Regions from separate parts of the Pseudomonas sp. MPR-R2A5 genome, predicted to be linked through region 2. Evidence: predicted binding sites of a transcription regulator. Region 2 holds the regulator's gene; each other region holds the start of a gene.

Region 1 (5,024 bases), on a different contig from region 2:
CGAAATCGCCATGCTGCGCCTGGCTAACGCGCTCAAGACCCGCTAGACACACGCCCTGGGCCGCCTTCAACGAAAACGATCCACCTCGTGCCGCAAGCTTGCCGCCAGCGTCTCCAGTTCCTTGGCGGTAATGGCCAGGTTGGACACCACCTCACGCTGCTCGCTGTTGGCCAGCGCAATGCTCTGCAAGTTGCTGCTCAGCAAGGTCGCCGTGCTGCTCTGTTCCTGGGTGGCGGTGGTGATCGCAGCAAACTGCTGACCGGCCGAGCGGCTTTGCTCGTCGATCCGCGCCAGCGCCGAAGCCACGTCGGCATTACGCGCCAGGCCTTCCTGCATCAGTGCATTGCCGTGTTCCATGGTGCTGATGGCGTTGCCGGTTTCCTGCTGGATGCTCTGGATCATCCCGGAAATTTCGTCGGTCGCCTGGCGGGTGCGCGACGCCAGGTTGCGCACTTCATCGGCCACCACCGCAAAGCCACGGCCTTGTTCACCGGCGCGGGCGGCTTCGATGGCGGCGTTCAGTGCCAGGAGGTTGGTCTGTTCGGCAATCGCGGTGATCACCCCGACGATGCCGCCAATTTCCTGGGAGCGCTGGCCCAGGGTGTTGATGACGGTGGCAGTGCTGTTCAGCGCGGTCGCGATATGCTCCAGGGACGACGACGCCTCTTGCATGGACGTGCGCCCGATACGGGTCTGCTGGGCATTTTCCTGGGCCAGGCGTTCGGTATTGCCCATGTTGTCAGCGATATTCAGTGAGGTGGCGCTGAACTCTTCGACCGCGCCGGCCATGCTGGTGATCTCGCCAGACTGCTGCTCCATGCCTTCATAGGCGCCGCCGGATAACCCGGACAGTGCCTGGGCACGGCCGTTGACCTCTTCAGCCGCCTTGCGGATATGCGAAACCATGGTCGACAGCGCTTCCCCCATCTGGTTGAAGCTGCGTGCCAGTTGGCCGATCTCGTCATGGCTGGACACATTGAGGCGTACGCTCAAGTCACCCGCGCCCAGGGCTTCGGCCTGGCGTACCAGGTCACTCAAGGGGGCCAGCTTGCTGCGCAACAACCAGACCGTTGCCCCCACCGCCAGCAGCATCGCCAGCACACTGCCGATCACCAGGCGAATACCGACGCCCCAGGTCACCGAGCGAATCTCGGCCTTGGGCATGCTCGCAACCACCGACCACGGGCCGCCCTCGAACGGCACCGAGACACTGTAGAAATCTTCGTTCTTGTCGCTCCAGAAGCGGCCCTTGCCTGGGGTCTTGGCCAGGTCCAGCATCACCGGAACCGCTTGATCCAGCGCCTGCACGCCTGCGGGTGGCACCAGCCAGCGTTTCTGTTCATCCAACAGGGCCAGTGAACCGGTCTGGCCGATGCGGAAGCGCTTGAGGTTGTCGAACTGCGCGTTCTGCGCGTCGGTGTAGTCGAAGCCGACAAACAACACCGCGATAACTTTGCCAGCCGCGTCACGCACGGGCGTGTACTGGGTCATGTAGGAACGTTCGAACAACACGGCGCGGCCGACATAACTCTGCCCCGCGAGCAGGCGCTGATAGGCCGGGTGCTGGTGGTCCAGGGCCGTACCGATGGCGCGGCTGCCATCCTGTTTGGTCAGGGAGGTGCTGATGCGGATAAAGTCTTCGCCGCTGCGCACAAACACGGTGGCCACGCCGCCGGAGGTGTCCTTGAATTCATCGACCTCATCGAAATCATTGTTCAACAGGTCACTGCCCAGGTAGAGGGCCGGGGTCTGTACGCCAGCCACAGCCATCTGCTGATCACCGTGCACGCTCAAACCCGCGCCGAAACGCTTTTCAAACAGCCCGCTCAAACGCTGAGTGCTCTCGCGCAAGGTGCTGTGGAAGGTATTGAGTTGGTCGGCAAGCAAGCGCGCCTCGCTGGCCAAGTGCTCCTCGCGGGTGGCGAGGTTGGCGGAGTCAAGGGAACGCAAGGCGAAAACAGTGCTGCCGCTGATAACGACAGCCAGAATCACGGCTAATGCGAGACCTAACTGGGAAGCGATCCGGGCACGAGGTTGAGACATGACAGCTCCTGGCCGAGGCCAGGATCATCCTGATCTCATAGCGCTGCTCGGCGAATTATCTGGTGGGTAACGTTGGTGCACGATAGTTCCAACACCCCTACTTCGGCGGGCTTGGGCAATACTTGAGCTATTCACAGGGGTATCACGCAAACGGTTGCGAGAAAGCGCTGAAGCGATTCAATCGAGACGCTCGACTGCCGGCAGCACCATCGCCTGCACTTCGCCCTGCAGAAACTCCGCCAGCCGACGCAAGCGCTCGCCACCCGGGCGGGTTTTCGGCCACACCAGGTAGTAACTTTCACCACTGGCGACAGCCGTTGGCCACGGCAGGCTCAGCCTTCCCTGGGCGACGTCCTCGGCCACCATCAGTAAATCGCCCATGGACACCCCGTAGCCGCGCGCAGCGGCGATCATGCCCAGCTCCAGGGTATCGAACACCTGCCCACCCTTGAGCGACACCTGGGAAGCCAGGCCCATGCGCTCCAGCCAACTGCGCCAGTCCCGACGGTCGGGCGTGGGGTGCAGCAACTCGGCGGTGGCCAGGCGGCTCACGTCCCAGGGACCGTCACTCAACAGGTTCGGCGCACCCACCGGAATCAATAACTCCGGGAACAGGTAGCTGGCCTCCCAATCCGCCGGAAAATGCCCATCGCTCAACAACACCGCGCAATCGAATGGCTCCTGATTGAAGTCCACTTCATCCACGCTCATCCATGCGCTGGTCAGTTGCACCTCGTTGCCCGGCTGCAAATGCCGGAAGCGACTCAGGCGCGCCAGCAGCCAGCGCATGGTCAAGGTGGACGGCGCTTTCATACGCAGGATGTCGTCTTCGGCATTGAGGGTATGACAGGCCCGTTCCAGCGCGGCAAATCCCTCGCGCACGCCAGGCAACAGCAGGCGCGCGGCTTCGGTGAGCTGCAGGTTACGGCCGCTGCGCTGGAACAGGCGGCAGGCGAAGTGCTCTTCCAGGGTGCGGATGTGCCGGCTCACTGCGCTTTGCGTAATCGACAGTTCTTCAGCGGCGCGGGTGAAGGAGTTGTGCCGCGATGCGGCTTCAAAGGCCCGCAAGGCATACAGCGGAGGAAGACGACGAGACATAGGGAAAGCTCCGACAGCGCAATGGGCAAACCCTACCAGAATCAATCAGGCATGAGTTTTAATCATGCAAACGATCGCTTTTATCCCTTTGTGCAATGGGCTGAGAGCGCCGAGAATCAACCCCTCCCCAATTCTCTGACTTTCTGAGCGTGATGATCATGCGGCATCCGGCACGTACCGAACTCTGGGCCATTCTGCGGTTGTCAGGGCCGTTGATTGCTTCCCAGTTGGCGCACATGCTGATGGTGCTGACCGACACCCTGATGATGGCGCGCCTGAGCCCTGAAGCCCTGGCCGGCGGCGGCCTCGGCGCGGCGACGTATTCGTTCGTAGCGATTTTTTGCATCGGCGTGATTGCCGCCGTGGGCACCCTGGTTGCCATCCGCCACGGCGCGGGCGATATCGAAGGCGCCACGCGCCTGACCCAGGCCGGGCTATGGCTCGCGTGGCTGATGGCGCTGGTGGCGGCCTTGCTGCTGTGGAACCTCAAGCCGGTGCTGTTGATGTTCGGCCAAACCGAAACCAACGTGCACTCGGCGGGGCAATTCCTGACGATCCTACCGTTCGCCCTGCCCGGCTACCTGAGTTTCATGGCCCTGCGCGGTTTTACCAGCGCCATCGGCAAGGCCACACCGGTCATGGTGATCAGCCTCGGCGGCACGGTGGTCAACTACTTGCTCAACCATGCCTTGATCGAAGGCATGTTCGGCTTGCCGAAACTTGGCTTGATGGGCATCGGCCTGGTCACGGCGATCGTCGCCAACAGCATGGCACTGGCGCTGATGTGGTACATCCGCAGCAACCGGGCGTATGCGGCCTACCCGCTAAGCAGCGGCCTGCTGCGTCTCAACACTCAATACCTGCGCGAGTTGTGGCGCCTGGGCCTGCCGATTGGCGGTACTTATGCAGTGGAAGTCGGGCTGTTTGCCTTCGCCGCACTGTGCATGGGCACCATGGGCAGTACGCAATTGGCGGCGCATCAGATTGCCCTGCAGATAGTTTCGGTGGCATTCATGGTTCCGGCGGGGTTGTCCTACGCGGTGACCATGCGCATCGGCCAGCATTATGGCGCCGCCCAACTGCTGCAGGCGCGCATGGCTGGCCGGGTCGGCATCGGCTTCGGCGCAGTGGTGATGCTGGGGTTTGCCCTGGTGTTTTGGCTGTTTTCAGACCCGCTGATCGGGCTGTTCCTCGACCATAACGACCCGGCGTTTCACGATGTCATCGTGCTGGCTGTCAGCCTGCTGGCCGTCGCCGCCTGGTTCGAGCTGTTCGACGGCGTGCAGACCATCGCCATGGGCTGTATCCGCGGGCTCAAAGACGCCAAGACCACGTTCCTGGTGGGGCTTGGCTGCTACTGGTTGATCGGCGCGCCCTCCGCCTGGTTGATGGCCTTCACCTTGGGCTGGGGGCCGACTGGCGTATGGTGGGGCTTGGCGCTGGGCCTGGCCTGCGCGGCCGTCAGCCTGACGTGGGCGTTTGAGGCAAAAATGAAACGCATGATTCGCCAGGAGCCTGAAACACAGCCAGCATTTCAGACCGCACAGACAGAATAAAAACCCTGCTCAACCCAGCAACGCCTGCTGGCTTTTCCCGAACGTCAGGTATTCCACCAACTCGGGCAACGGCAGCGGCTTGCTGATCAGGTAACCCTGGGCCTGATCGCAACCGAACAAGCGCAAGAGCGCAAGCTGTTCCGGGGTTTCGACACCTTCGGCCACCACTTCAAGATTCAGGTTGTGCGCCAGGTTGATCATCGCGTGCACCAGCTTGCGGTTCTCTTCCCGCTCCTCCATTCCACCGACAAAGCTCTTGTCGATCTTCAACAAGGCAATCGGCAGGCTGTTGAGGTGCACGAACGACGAGAAGCCGGTGCCGAAGTC
Region 2 (5,024 bases):
AGGATCGCTTCGCGGTCATGTTCGATGCCGGCGAAACGGTCGACCTGGCCGGCCATGAGTACCAATTTGAGCAGGTTGCTTTCCACTTCGGTGACCAACTGGGTCACACGCTTGATCACCTGACCGGTCAGGTCCTGGTAATCCTGGGCGAGCAGAATGTCATTGAGGTTGCTGGAAACCGTACGGTTTTCCTGCTCGCTGCGTGACAGGAACCCTTCGACCCGACGGGCCAGCTCACGAAACTCTTCTGCGCCGACTTCACGGCGCATGAAACGACCCCAGTCAACGCTCAGCGCCTGGGCTTCCGTGGCCATGCCGTTGACCAGGGGCGTGGCGTTTTCCACCAGGTCCATGGTGCGGTTGGCCGCTGCCTCAGTCAGCCTGACCACATAGGACAGGCGTTCGGTGGCGTCGGTGATCTGCGAAATCTCTTCGGCTTGAGGCATGTGCGGGTCAATCTGGAAATTGACGATCGCACTGTGAAGCTCGCGTGTGAGCTTGCCCACCTCCTGGTACAGGCCGCGGTCACGGGTCTGGTTGAGCTGATGGATTAACTGCACCGCATCGCCGAACTGGCCTTTTTCAAGGCTGTCGACCAGCTGGTGAGCATGTTTTTTCAGGGTCGACTCAAAGTCGGCCTGCGATGATTCTTTTTGCTCCATAGCTCCCCCGTGGCAGCATTAGCCGTGGATGCGTTCGAAGATTTTTTCGATCTTCTCTTTCAAGGCCTGCGCAGTGAATGGTTTGACCACATAGCCGTTAACCCCGGCTTGGGCGGCTTCGATGATCTGTTCACGCTTGGCTTCGGCGGTCACCATCAGCACGGGAAGACTGCGCAGTTTTTCGTCGGCACGCACGTGGCGCAACAAGTCGATACCCGTCATGCCCGGCATGTTCCAATCGGTTACCAGAAAGTCGATGCTCCCGCTGTTGAGGATCGGAATCGCCGTAAGGCCGTCATCCGCCTCGACCGTGTTTGTGAACCCAAGGTCACGCAACAGGTTTTTTATGATCCGCCGCATCGTTGAGAAGTCATCAACGATGAGGATTTTCATGTTCTTGTCCAATTCGACCTCCAAGCAGTCTTAAACGCGCCCAGCACCTGGACGCGCCATTTCAATCAACAGGCGTTACACAAAAAGGACTGCCCAGGGCACCACGGTTAGCCCCCGCGGCGGCCAAGGCCCTCGCGGTTGCGTCTGCAGTGTCCCCACACTGCCTGTCAGCGCGCGCGCCACTCTCCCAATCGCCCCCGCAAGCGGGCCGCGCACTGGCTGTGCAGCTGGCTGACACGCGATTCGCTGACCCCCAGGACCTCACCGATTTCCTTGAGGTTCAGCTCTTCGTCGTAGTACAGCGCCAACACCAGTCGCTCACGCTCCGGCAAATTGGCAATTGCGTCGGCCAATGCGCCCTGGAAGCGTTCATCCTCCAGGTCACGCGACGGCTCCATATGCGTACTCGCGCCGTCCTCGTGCAACCCTTCGTGTTCGCCGTCCTGCAACAGGTCGTCGAAACTGAACAGGCGGCTGCCCAAGGTATCGTTCAAAATCCCGTAATAATCGTCGAGACTCAATTGGAGTTCGGCCGCAACTTCATGATCTTTAGCGTCGCGACCGGTTTTTGCTTCAATTGACCGAATTGCGTCACTGACCATGCGCGTATTGCGGTGTACCGAACGCGGCGCCCAATCGCCTTTGCGCACCTCATCGAGCATCGCGCCACGGATACGGATACCCGCATACGTCTCGAAACTCGCGCCCTTGCTCGCGTCGTATTTGGTCGACACTTCGAGAAGGCCGATCATGCCGGCCTGGATCAGGTCTTCGACCTGGACACTGGCGGGGAGGCGTGCCAGCAAGTGATAGGCGATGCGTTTGACCAAAGGCGCGTAACGCTCGATCAACTCACCCTGACTGTCACGGGCGGACTTCTTGTAGGCGTTGTAGCCGGTCGCTGTCATAGCACGGGTCCTGCGCTCGTCTGATGCACCAATCGCTCGACGAAAAACTCCAGATGCCCCCGAGGGTTGGCGGGCAACGGCCAAGTATCGACCTTCTGAGCAATAGCCTTGAACGCCAAGGCGCATTTCGAACGAGGGAACGCTTCGTAGACTGCACGCTGCTTTTGCACAGCCTTGCGCACACACTCGTCATAGGGAACTGCGCCGACGTATTGTAGGGCGACATCGAGAAAGCGATCCGTGACCTTGGTCAACTTGGCGAACAGGTTGCGGCCTTCCTGCGGGCTTTGGGCCATGTTGGCCAGCACGCGGAAGCGGTTCATGCCGTAGTCGCGGTTAAGCAGTTTGATCAGGGCATAGGCGTCGGTGATCGAGGTGGGTTCATCGCAGACCACCAGCAACACTTCCTGCGCGGCGCGCACGAAGCTGACCACCGACTCGCCGATCCCGGCGGCGGTGTCGATCACCAGCACGTCGAGGTTGTCGCCGATATCGCTGAACGCCTGGATCAGACCGGCATGCTGCGCCGGGCTCAGGTGCACCATGCTCTGGGTGCCCGAGGCGGCCGGTACGATACGGATCCCACCGGGGCCCTGGAGCAGCACATCACGCAGCTCACAGCGGCCCTCGATCACATCGGCGAGGGTATGTTTGGGCGTCAGTCCCAGCAGAACGTCGACATTCGCCAGCCCCAGGTCAGCATCCAGCAGCATGACGCGACGGCCAAGCTCTGCCAGCGCCAGGGACAAATTCACTGACACGTTAGTTTTCCCGACGCCACCTTTGCCGCCGGTCACCGCGATCACCTGTACGGGATGCATGCTGCCCATTTTATTTCTTTACCTTGTCTTGCTTAGACGCAGGCTACATGGCTTGGCCGCGTGAATCGCTTGCAGACCATCGATGTAGATACATTTCACGGTGTTCATACTGACTCAACCCACCCGTTTTGCCGGGTTGTGGTAGAGGTCAGCGAACATGTCGGCCATCGCTTCCTCGCTAGGCTCTTCTTGCATTTGCACGCTGACGGCACGGCTGACCAACTGATGACGGCGCGGCAGATGCAGGTCATCCGGGATCCGCGGCCCGTCGGTCAGGTAGGCGACCGGTAGTTCATGACTGATGGCCAGGCTCAACACCTCGCCCAGACTCGCCGTTTCATCAAGCTTAGTCAGGATGCAGCCGGCCAGCCCGCAGCGCTTGTAGCTATGGTACGCAGCGGTAAGAACTTGTTTTTGGCTGGTGGTTGCAAGCACCAGGTAATTTTTAGACTTGATGCCACGCCCGGCCAGGCTTTCCAGTTGCAGGCGCAAGGCCGGGTCGCTGGCTTGCAGCCCCGCGGTGTCGATCAGCACCACGCGTTTGCGCAGCAACGGGTCGAGCGCGTTGGCCAGCGACTGGCCCGGGTCGACGTGGGTCACCGACACATTGAGGATGCGGCCCAGGGTCTTGAGTTGCTCCTGGGCGCCGATACGGTAGCTGTCCATGCTCACCAGCGCGATATTCGAAGCGCCGTATTTGAGCACATAACGGGCCGCCAGCTTGGCCAGGGTGGTGGTCTTGCCCATGCCGGCAGGGCCGACCATGGCGATCACACCGCCCTCTTCCAGGGGTTCGATTTCCGGAGTGGCGATCATCCGCGCCAGGTGGGCCAGCAACATGCGCCAGGCCTGGCGAGGTTCTTCGATTTCGGTGGTCAGCGCCAACAGGTCGCGGGACAACGGGCCAGACAGGCCGATGCGTTGCAGGCGACGCCAGAGGTTAGCCTGGTGTGGTTTGCTGCCTTGCAACTGGGTCCAGGCCAGCGAGCCCAACTGCACTTCCAGCAATTCACGCAGGCCGTTGAGTTCAAAGCGCATCGAATCGAACACGCGCTGGTCGACTGCGGCAGCCGGCGCGGGCGCTGCAGGACGTGGCGGTTCTTTGAACGTAGGTTCGACCAGCGGCTCGGCAGCGGTCAGCGGCAAGCCGGCGAACAACTGGCGATTGGTGGTGGCATCGCTGTCACCCCGCATGCTCAGCTCAGCCTGGGCCGACACAATGCGCGAGGCGGTCTTGCGCAGCTCGTCTTCGAGTTCCATGTTCGGCACGCGCGGGGCCAGCGCCGAAGGGGTGTAGTCCAGGGCAGCCGTCAGCTCGACACCGCCAGCAATACGGCGGTTACCGATAATCGCAGCGTCGGCGCCCAGCTCATCACGGACCAGTTTCATGGCCTGACGCATATCGGCGGCGAAAAAACGCTTTACTTGCATAACCCACTACCTCAGCCGTTGGGCCCAACTGTCGCGACGATGGTCACTTGCTTATTGTCAGGAATTTCCTGGTAAGCCAATACGTGCAAATTCGGTACTGCCAGGCGTCCAAACCGCGACAACATCGCTCGGACCGGGCCTGCTACCAACAGAATCACCGGCTGGCCCTGCATTTCCTGGCGCTGCGCCGCGTCGATCAACGAACGCTGCAGCTTTTCAGCCATGCTCGGCTCCAGCAGGACACCCTCTTCCTGGCCAAGTCCGGCCTTCTGAATACTATTGAGCAATATTTGTTCCAACCTTGGTTCCAAGGTGATCACAGGCAGCTCGGAGTCAAGCCCCACAATGCTTTGCACGATTGCGCGGGACAATCCGACACGCACCGCAGCCACCAGCGCGGCAGTATCTTGACTCTTGGCGGCATTGTTGGCGATAGCCTCGGCGATGCTGCGAATATCGCGTACCGGCACCTGTTCGGCGAGCAACGCCTGCAGCACTTTGAGCAGCTGCGACAGCGACAGCACGCCCGGCACCAGCTCTTCGGCCAGTTTTGGCGAGGCTTTGCTGAGCAACCCCATCAATTGCTGGACTTCTTCGTGGCCGATCAGCTCGTGTGAGTGCTTGTACAGAATCTGGTTGAGGTGGGTGGCGACCACGGTGCTGGCGTCCACCACGGTGTAACCCAGCGACTGCGCCTGGCTGCGTTGGCTGATTTCGATCCACACCGCTTCCAGGCCAAAAGCCGGATCTTTGGCGGTAATGCCGTTGAGCGTGCCGAACACCTGGCCGGGGTTGATCGCCAGTTCGCG
Region 3 (5,024 bases), on a different contig from region 2:
GGTGCCTGCGATGTCAGCACCAGCACCTTGAACGGCGTGGCCTGTTTGGTGGAGGACAGTCGACAGATAACTTCCAGACCATCCAGTTTGGGAATTCCAATATCCAGTATGACAATGTCCGGCATATGCTCCCGCGCAAGTTGCAACGCATCGACACCGTTATCGGTCTCGGCAACGACCTCATAACCATGGCGTTCCATTAGCATACGCACAGCAAGACGAATGACGGGATGATCATCCACGATCAGCACTTTATTCATGAGAAAGTCCAATTTCGCTGTTCGAATTATTCAGAGCAAGCACAATAGCCTAGTCGTTTCCTAGTTGGCATAGCATTCCCCCCTGAGCAACAGCAAGCAGAGACCCAACCCACAACCAGATAGGAATTAACCTACAAAAAATCACCAACGCGGATGTATCGAGTTTTATGGAGCCTTTCAGACCTTTCCGGGGGCACACATATTTTGAGTGAAATATCCAATACATAAGGGGGTGAAGGTAAACGTGGCGCACAGGAGTTTCAGGAAACGCCCCTTGTTTGTCGCCTTCACGCGTACGAGCTGGCAAAAAAAGCCTGACTCTTTCAGTTCCATTTAACATATCTACTTACACCCTAATTTTCCTACAGAACTTTCTGCGTCTTACAACTGCCCCGCACTTTTATGAGTGAATTTTCTGTAAGACATAGTTCCTGATCAGGTGTAAATAATTCATTCATACCTTTAAAAACAGCTACGCCCGCAAACTCAACTTTTTAAGCGCTTAAAATTCCGCATTAAACACTGCTTAAACATATGGAGTTCCCACCTTTTTCAAGGCAAAAAAAATGGCCCCTTGAAAAAGGGGCCATCTTTCACACCATCTTAAAGACTCAGAACAACTTGCGACCCTTGTTGGCCGCAATGCGCATGCGCAGTGCGTTCAACTTGATGAAGCCTGCCGCGTCCGCCTGGTTGTAGGCGCCGCCATCTTCTTCGAAGGTGGCGATATTGGCGTCGAACAGCGATTCATCAGACTTACGACCAGTAACGATCACATTGCCCTTGTACAGCTTCAGACGTACAACGCCGTTCACGTGGACCTGGGAAGCATCGATCATCTGTTGCAGCATCAGGCGCTCAGGGCTCCACCAGTAGCCGGTGTAGATCAGGCTGGCGTACTTGGGCATCAGCTCGTCTTTGAGGTGAGCCACTTCGCGATCCAGGGTGATGGATTCGATGGCGCGGTGAGCGCGCAGCATGATGGTGCCACCCGGGGTTTCATAGCAGCCACGGGACTTCATGCCCACGTAGCGGTTCTCGACGATGTCGAGACGGCCGATACCGTGCGCGCCACCGATACGGTTCAAGGTCGCCAGCACGGTGGCCGGGGTCATTTCGACACCGTCCAGCGCGACGATATCGCCGTTGCGGTAGGTCAGTTCCAGGTATTGCGGCTTGTCGGGAGCGTTCTCCGGGGAGACGGTCCATTTCCACATGTCTTCTTCGTGCTCGGTCCAGGTGTCTTCCAGCACGCCGCCTTCATAGGAGATGTGCAGCAGGTTGGCATCCATCGAGTACGGGGATTTCTTCTTGCCATGACGCTCGATCGGGATTGCGTGCTTTTCAGCGTAATCCATCAGCTTTTCACGGGACAGCAGGTCCCACTCACGCCAAGGAGCAATCACTTTCACACCAGGCTTCAGCGCGTAGGCGCCCAATTCGAAGCGTACCTGGTCGTTGCCCTTGCCGGTGGCACCATGGGAAATGGCGTCAGCGCCGGTTTCGTTGGCGATTTCGATCAAGCGCTTGGCGATCAGCGGGCGTGCGATGGAAGTACCCAGCAGGTACTCACCTTCGTAGACGGTGTTGGCGCGAAACATCGGGAAAACGAAATCGCGGACGAACTCTTCGCGCAGGTCGTCAATGTAGATCTCTTTCACGCCCATGGCTTGCGCCTTGGCACGTGCAGGTTCGACCTCTTCGCCCTGACCCAGGTCAGCGGTGAAGGTCACCACTTCACAGTTATAAGTATCCTGCAGCCACTTGAGGATCACCGAAGTGTCCAGGCCGCCGGAATACGCGAGAACGACCTTGTTTACGTCGGCCATGCCATCACTCCACGGGGTTTTACGGAAAGGCGTCGATTCTACCGACCAAAACCGTGAATTTACAGGGGCGCGACAGCAAATGAAGATAAAGCGACAGATTATGTCGACCGAGCGACCGATGGTCGCACCTTATGACGTGGCAGCAGGGTTGCTGGGGGCCTTGGCCTGGGGCGCCGTTTTGTCCGGAACGGCAACGCGCTCGAGCTGAATGTTCACGCGGCGGTTACGGGCGCGGTTGGCGGCGTTGGTATTAGGCGCCAGGGGGTAGCTTTCGCCATGGAAGCGCATCGTGATCTGCGACTCCTGGATACCATTGGCCTTGAAGTAGTCCATCACCGCCAGGGCACGCCGGCGCGACACATCGCGGTTGGTCAGGCGATTGCCGCTGTTGTCGGAGTGGCCGTTCAACTCGATATGGTTCACCGTCGGGTCGGCTTTCATGAACGCGAGAATCACCGCCAGCTTGCGCTTGGCCGCAGCATCCAGTTCGATGCCACCACCGGGGAAGCCGATTTCGGTCTGTTTGACCTGATCGTAATTCATCGGTAACAGCTTGGCGGTGCACAGTTGATAGTCGTTATAGGCCTTGTTGAATTTCACCGGTAACAGGCGAATTTCCGAATAGCCGCCCTCGCGGGCGTAATGCCGCACGGTCGGGCTGCGCCCCTCGAGCAAACCGGTGAACAGGCGCCCGGCCTGGGCCTGGGAACTGTTGAACAGAACATCGCCACTGCCCGCGTGCACGGCGCCGAGGTTGATATCGCCCCGGCCCGGTTGCCAGGGCGCAGCGGCCGCCAGCAACGTGGCCGAGCCCGCGCCCAACGCGCCGCTGTAGGCTTTCAAACGGAACGTGGCCTGCTCGCCGGCCCGGCGCACGAACTCACCCGAGCCGAAATCGGTGATCGGCTGGGTCAGGCGGCACTCGAATTGGTCGCCTTCCACCTTCCACTCAATATTTTCCAGACGTGTCTGGAACGTGAGGGCCATCGCAGGCAGGCTGGCGAACACACTGAGCAGGGCTAGATAATGCTGGCGCACGGGAGGCTCCACTGGTTTCTACAACACTTCAAAGCGTCATACATCGTTAAGGCATACCCAGGGATATCGGTCGCATCCTGCAAAACTTGATAGCGAGTGCCTGCAAGAGTCTTTTCCGGTAGCATTCCCACCAGATTGACCCGCCTGGAATCCCCAATGTCCGACCGCCTGACCCTGCTGCGTCCCGACGACTGGCATATTCATCTTCGCGATGGTGCTGCGTTGCCCCAAACCGTGGCCGATGTAGCGCGTACGTTTGGCCGCGCCATCATCATGCCTAACCTGGTACCTCCGGTGCGCAATGCCGAGCAAGCCGACGCCTATCGCCAGCGTATCCTCGCTGCGCGGCCGGCCGGCAGCCGCTTCGAACCGCTGATGGTGCTCTACCTGACCGACCGCACCCAGCCCGACGAAATTCGTGAGGCCAAGGCCTGCGGTTTCGTGCACGCCGCCAAGCTGTACCCGGCGGGCGCAACCACCAACTCCGACTCAGGCGTGACCAGCATCGATAAGATCCTGCCCGCCATCGAAGCCATGGCTGAAGTTGGCATGCCGCTGTTGATCCACGGTGAAGTCACCCGTGGCGACGTCGACGTGTTCGATCGCGAGAAGATCTTCATCGACGAGCACATGCGCCGCGTGGTCGAGCTGTTCCCCACGCTCAAGGTGGTGTTCGAACACATCACCACGGCGGATGCCGTGCAGTTCGTCACCGAGGCCTCGGTCAACGTGGGCGCGACCATCACTGCGCATCACCTGCTCTACAACCGCAACCACATGCTGGTGGGCGGGATTCGGCCGCACTTCTATTGCCTGCCGATTCTCAAGCGCAATACCCACCAGGTGGCCTTGCTGGACGCCGCCACCAGCGGCAACCCGAAGTTCTTCCTCGGTACCGACTCGGCTCCCCATGCCCAGCACGCCAAGGAAGCCGCATGCGGTTGTGCCGGGTGCTACACCGCGTATGCCGCCATCGAGCTGTATGCCGAAGCGTTCGAACAGCGCAATGCCCTGGACAAGCTCGAAGGCTTCGCCAGCCTCAACGGTCCACGTTTCTATGGCCTGCCGGCGAATACCGATCGCATTACCCTGGTCCGTGAAGACTGGACCGCCCCTGCCAGCCTGCCGTTTGGCGAGCTGACTGTTATCCCGCTGCGCGCCGGTGAAACACTGCGCTGGCGCCTGCTGGAGGAAAGCAAGTGAGTGAAGACCATTACGACGACGAACACGAGCATAGCGGGGGCGGCTCCCGTCACCCGATGGCCGAGCGGTTTCGCGGCTATCTGCCGGTTGTCATCGACGTAGAAACCGGGGGCTTCAACTGCGCCACCGATGCCCTGCTGGAAATCGCGGCCACCACCATTGGCATGGATGAACAGGGCTTCGTGTTCCCGGAACACACGCATTTCTTCCGGGTTGAACCGTTCGAAGGCGCCAATATCGAAGCCGCGGCCCTGGAGTTCACCGGGATCAAGCTTGATCACCCATTGCGCATGGCAGTCAGTGAAGAAGCGGCGCTGACCGATATCTTTCGTGGCGTGCGCAAGGCATTGAAGGCCAATGGCTGCAAACGCGCGATCCTGGTGGGTCACAACAGCAGCTTCGACCTGGGCTTCCTCAACGCCGCAGTGGCGCGCCTGGACATGAAGCGCAACCCGTTCCACCCGTTCTCCAGCTTTGACACGGCGACCCTGGCCGGCCTGGCCTATGGCCAGACCGTCTTGGCCAAAGCCTGCCAGGCGGCCGGTATCGACTTTGACGGACGCGAAGCCCATTCGGCCCGCTACGACACTGAAAAGACCGCCGAACTGTTCTGCGGTATCGTCAACCGTTGGAAACAGATGGGTGGCTGGGAAGACTTCAGCGACTGAGTTCATCGCCCGCGCATAAAAAAACC
Region 4 (5,024 bases), on a different contig from region 2:
CACAATTTGCGCACCGGCCTTCAGCTGGCCCATGTTGGTCCGCTCGAATTCATCGATGGTCATCGAAATCGAGTACGGTTCCTGCCCCGAAGAACAGGCTGCCGACCAGATGCGCAAGCGCTGGCCCGGGCTGGCCTTGATCGCCTCCGGCAACACTTTGCTCTTGAGCACCTCGAAGGGGTATGTGTCGCGAAACCACAGGGTTTCGTTGGTGGTCATGGCATCGACCACCATTTCCTTGAGCCCACTGCGCGGCTGGCTCTGGATCCGCTGGACCAACTCACCCAGGGACTTGATGCCCTGCTGTTCCATCAGCTTGTTGAGACGGCTGGATACCAGGTATTGCTTGTTTTCACCAAGCAATATGCCACAGGCTTTTTCCAGGAAGACCCGGAACTGTTCGAAATCCAAATTACCCGTAGACAAAGATACCGCCTCTTAAATCGTGTGACCGCCAGGGAAAAAGCCCCTAGCCGTGATCTGCTGCCTTGATCCGGTCGACTACCCGGGATGCCAGGTCATCAGGGCGGAATTTGGCCAGAAAGTCGTCGGCACCGACCTTCTTGACCATCGCCTGATTGAATACGCCCGACAACGAAGTATGCAGGATGATATGCAATTTTTGCATGCGTGGATCGTTACGTATCTCAGCCGTGAGGGTGTAGCCGTCCATTTCCGGCATCTCGATGTCGGAGATCATCATCAAGAATTCTTCTTCAGGCTTCTTGCCTTCATCGACCAGCTTGCGCAGGTAATCCAACGCCTGGCGACCATCATTGAGCGCCACCACGTCCACGCCGACGGTTTGCAGGCAACGGGTCACCTGCTTACGCGCCACCGAAGAATCGTCCACCGTCAGTACGCGCAAGGAAATCGCCTTGTGCGCGGTATCGGCGTCCACCACACCGACCGAAATCGATTCAGAGGTGGGCGCCACTTCGGCGAGGATTTTCTCCACGTCGATAATTTCTACAAGCTGGTTGTCCACCCGCGTCACTGCCGTGAGGTAGTGATCGCGACCGGTGCCCTTGGGTGGCGGATGAATTTCTTCCCAGTTCATGTTGACGATGCGTTCCACCGAGCGCACCAGGAAACCCTGGGTCTTGGTGTTGTATTCGGTAATGATCACAAACGGGTTCTCGCGATCCTGCAGACCGGACGACCCTGTCGCCAAGGCCAGGTCAAGAATCGGGATGGTCGCGCCACGGATGTTGGCCACGCCACACACCACCGGACTGGACTTGGGCATGATCGTCAGCTTGGGGCACTGCAGCACTTCCCGCACTTTGAACACATTGATGCCGTATAGCTGCTTGCCGTCCAGACGAAACAGCAACAACTCCAGGCGATTCTGCCCTACCAGCTGTGTGCGCTGGTTTACTGAATCCATTACACCTGCCATGCCCAGACTCCTACGCTAAAACCTTCGGGGGTACGACGCGTACCCAATACTAAACGGCACGAGCTTTGCTATTTATTGGCTATGGACATTAAAACGACAGTTTCCCGACGCCTTCGCCTCCCACGCAGCCGCAGATTGCTCTGCGTCTCGATGGCGTTGCTTGCCTTGAGCCTGGGAACCACGGCCCGCGCAGATAACGTCACCTTGCCTGATCTACTTATCGGCGTCACTCAAGGCTTTCTTGAGTTCACTGTAGAAGATTATCTGGCGACCACCCAGACACCTGGGCGCTATGAAATCCAGGTCAACCAGCTAGACCCGCGCTTGCGCATGCCAATGTGCGACAAGGAATTGACAGCGTCCCTGGAAAGCCCCGCACAGCCTATCGGCCGTGTGACGGTGAAGGTTCGCTGCGAGGGCGCCGCGCCCTGGACCGTGTTTGTGCCAGCGCAGGTCAAGTTGTTCCGCGATGTCGTGGTGGTGGTAAGACCGTTGAAACGCACTGGCATCATCGGTTTCGAGGACGTGGCCTTGCGTGAACGCGACATCAGTTTGATCAACCAGGGCTATCTGACGTCGGTCGATCAGGCCATCGGGCAGAAACTTACCCGACCAATGGTCACCGATCAGGTCATTACCCTGGTCCATCTGGAGCAGGCCGAGGTGGTTCGCAAGGGTGACCAGGTGGTAATTTCCGCGAGCAGCGGCGGCTTGAATGTGAAAATGCCGGGTGAAGCGCTGTCCAACGGAGGCATGAGTGAGCAGATACGTGTCAAGAACCTCAACTCCAATCGTGTCATCAAGGCACGGGTGACAGCCCCCGGACAAGTCGAGGTTGCTTTATAGATCACTGGAATAGGACGCCAGCTTTTCCTACACTGTGTGCCAGATGTTGCGCGTGCAGGTTTATTGTCAATCGAGCCTAAAGTTTGTCCGGGTATGGCCGAAAACATGGCAAGCGTCCAAATACCCAGAGGTTTTTAATTATCATGGTCATCGATTTCAGTCGTTTGAATAACTCCCCGGCATTGCCAGGCACTACGCGCACCAGCGGCACCAAGGACAGCGTAGAAGCCAAGGCCCAGCCTCTGCCTGCCAAGACAGAACAGGCCAGCGCCAGCCAAAGCGGGGAATCCGTACACCTGAGCAATGAGGCTCAACAGTTGCAGAAGGTCACTGACTCGCTGCGCGACCAACCTGTGGTCAATAAAGCCCGCGTGGCCGAATTGAAACAGGCTATCGCCGATGGCAGCTATAAAGTCGACAGCAACCGTGTAGCCAGCAAGCTGCTTAACTTCGAAGCCGAGCGCTAGGCAAAGGCCTGCGCAGGGCTTTTGGACGCTTAAAACCAAGGCCAGCCATGCACCACGACGAAACCTTGCTTCAACTGATCATTGATGATCTGGCGCCGACGCAACAATTGCTCGAGCTGCTGAAAGAAGAGACCCTGGCCCTCTACGGCCGGGATATGCCGCTGCTGGAAGATATCCTGGCGCGCAAACAGTCGCTGATTGTCCTGCTGGAACAGCATGGCAAGAAGCGCAGCCAGATTCTCACCAGCCTGGGCCTGCCGGCCGATCACGACGGCCTCGCCCAACTGGCCAGCCACTCCTCGGTCGGCGATCAACTGCTGGCCCAAAGCAAAGAACTCAACCAATTGCTCAGCCAGTGCCAGGAAGTCAACCTGCTCAACGGCCAGTCGATCCAGCTTCAGCAAGCTACGACCGCCAACCAGCTGCGTATACTCCACGGCGGTGAGCCACCGGCGCTGTACAACGCCCAAGGCTCTACCTCACGCTTGGTCAAACCAAGCACCCGCAGCCAAGCCTGACGCCCGTTTTCGGCACAGCCTATCCAAGGCCCGCCACATACTGGCAAAATGCCGGTTCTTGCGTGTAGTCGTATTTTGTCTGGAGATGGAAGAACCGTGTTCAACGCCCTTAATGCGGAAGATGCTCCGCAGCCACCCAAGGTGCTCACCACGCCTCTGGAAATCGCCGGCACCTTGCGAATGCTGCAAGAAAGCCATGATCCGCTGATCATCACCTTCCACGAACGCAGCCAGCGCTTCCAGAGCTACCTGGTCGATGTCGATCGGGACAGCAAGACCCTGGCCCTGGACGAAATGATCCCGCGTGATGGCGAACGCCACCTTGAGAATGGCGAACCCTTCCGCATCGAAGGCTTTCACGACGGCGTACGCGTCGCCTGGGAAAGCAATGGCACCCTGACCATCAGCGAAAAAGATGGCCATCGCATCTACACCGGCGCCATGCCGGGCGAGGTGGTCTACCACCAGCGCCGCAATGCCTTCCGCGCGGCACTGAAGCTGGCCCAACTGGTCAATATCGAGCTGGGCGGCGAGAAACTCAAGGCCCCGGTCAGCGGCAAGCTGCTGGATATTTCCGCCACCGGCTGCAAATTGCGCTTCGAAGGCGATATCTCCGAACGCCTGCAGTTGGGCCAGGTCTACGATCGCTTTATCGCTGCCCTGCCGTTCGGCAGCATGACCACCTCCGTCGAACTGCGTTACCTGCATTTCGAAGAGAAGATCAACACCACCTTCGCGGGCGTGCGCTTCCACAACATGAGCGGCCTGGTACAGCGCCAGGTCGAACGATTTGTGTATCAACTGCAACGCGAAGCGCGACGCTTCGACAAGGACGACGACTTCTAAGTGTGAAGATCGCGACAAAAAAACGGGCAGACCCTTTCAGGATCTGCCCGTTTTTGCTTTCAGGGGCGTGCCCTGCTCAGGTCATGGGGGTGCTCATCCGGACCTATAGGTTCTGGCGGTCCTTCGAAAGGCGGCTCATCTGTCGGTGGTACCGAGTCGACTTCAGGCTCAGGCTCAGGCTCAGCAGCAGCTGTCTGCATCTGCTCTTGCACCACTTGCTCATCGACCCGCGGGTCAAGTGCAGCCACCAGCGGCGAACTGGACATGCTGTCAGGCATGGCCACGTGCTGCAGGGGCGCATCATCGACCTGATGCAGGTTGGTCACGGCTTTAGGACGGATACGCCACACCAGGATCAGCGCACACAGGCTGAAAAACGCGTACAGCATCTGACTGCCAAATAGTTTCATCACTACGCCAGCCAGCAACGGCCCGATACTGGCGCCGACCCCGTAGGTCACCAGCAGCATGGCTGTCAGCGATACCCGCCGATCACCTTCAACGTGATCGTTGGAAAACGCCACCGCCAGCGGGTACAGACAGAACTGCACCAACGAACACAGGAACCCGGCCACGAACAGCACCTCCAACGGCACCTTGCTCAGGATGGCCAACGGTAATGCCGCAACCGCCAGACACAGGGCGAAGCAGCGAATCAACAACGCACGATCATAGCGATCTGACAGCCAGCCCAACGGCCACTGCACCACCAAACCGGCAAAAATGCAGCTACCCATGAACAGACCCACCTGCTCGGTAGTCAGCCCCTGCTGGGACGCATACAGCGGCGCCAAGCCGTAGAACGAGCCAACGATCAGCCCCGCCCCCAGCACCGTACTCAACGACTGCGGTACCCGCTTGATAAAGAAGCGCGGCTCCATCGGCGCCGGATGCAGCGGCGCCGGGTGAATACGCCGGGTCATGGCCACGGGTACCAGGCACAGG

Evidence for each region. The regulator FliA, encoded in region 2, starts transcription of late flagellar genes. The targets are predictions, from matches to a motif close to CTAAAGTTTNNNNNNNNNNNGCCGNTAA.
Region 1: the regulator FliA is predicted to act here: its motif matches at 2,143-2,170, upstream of AC1Q6I_RS31790 (methyl-accepting chemotaxis protein).
Region 3: the regulator FliA is predicted to act here: its motif matches at 3,191-3,218, upstream of AC1Q6I_RS16255 (flagellar protein MotY).
Region 4: the regulator FliA is predicted to act here: its motif matches at 2,325-2,352, upstream of flgM (flagellar biosynthesis anti-sigma factor FlgM).

What each region holds. Positions count from the first base shown of each region.
Region 1 is NZ_JBXAFK010000068.1:8,185-13,208, forward strand. Features, by position in the region: gene pdxR (MocR-like pyridoxine biosynthesis transcription factor PdxR) at 1-46, shown strand, start outside; gene AC1Q6I_RS31790 (methyl-accepting chemotaxis protein) at 67-2,043, opposite strand; gene AC1Q6I_RS31795 (LysR substrate-binding domain-containing protein) at 2,221-3,141, opposite strand; gene AC1Q6I_RS31800 (NorM family multidrug efflux MATE transporter) at 3,294-4,697, shown strand; gene AC1Q6I_RS31805 (putative bifunctional diguanylate cyclase/phosphodiesterase) at 4,707-5,024, opposite strand, start outside.
Region 2 is NZ_JBXAFK010000043.1:65,199-70,222, forward strand. Features, by position in the region: gene AC1Q6I_RS25980 (protein phosphatase CheZ) at 1-662, opposite strand, end outside; gene AC1Q6I_RS25985 (chemotaxis response regulator CheY) at 681-1,055, opposite strand; gene fliA (RNA polymerase sigma factor FliA) at 1,223-1,963, opposite strand; gene fleN (flagellar synthesis regulator FleN) at 1,960-2,793, opposite strand; gene flhF (flagellar biosynthesis GTPase FlhF) at 2,899-4,215, opposite strand; gene flhA (flagellar biosynthesis protein FlhA) at 4,227-5,024, opposite strand, start outside.
Region 3 is NZ_JBXAFK010000021.1:32,149-37,172, reverse strand. Features, by position in the region: gene AC1Q6I_RS16265 (response regulator transcription factor) at 1-260, opposite strand, end outside; gene AC1Q6I_RS16260 (argininosuccinate synthase) at 872-2,089, opposite strand; gene AC1Q6I_RS16255 (flagellar protein MotY) at 2,219-3,127, opposite strand; gene pyrC (dihydroorotase) at 3,284-4,330, shown strand; gene rnt (ribonuclease T) at 4,327-4,998, shown strand.
Region 4 is NZ_JBXAFK010000009.1:61,626-66,649, forward strand. Features, by position in the region: gene cheR (protein-glutamate O-methyltransferase CheR) at 1-426, opposite strand, end outside; gene AC1Q6I_RS09430 (chemotaxis protein CheV) at 470-1,402, opposite strand; gene flgA (flagellar basal body P-ring formation chaperone FlgA) at 1,484-2,248, shown strand; gene flgM (flagellar biosynthesis anti-sigma factor FlgM) at 2,392-2,715, shown strand; gene AC1Q6I_RS09445 (flagella synthesis protein FlgN) at 2,763-3,233, shown strand; gene AC1Q6I_RS09450 (flagellar brake protein) at 3,330-4,079, shown strand; gene AC1Q6I_RS09455 (MFS transporter) at 4,139-5,024, opposite strand, start outside.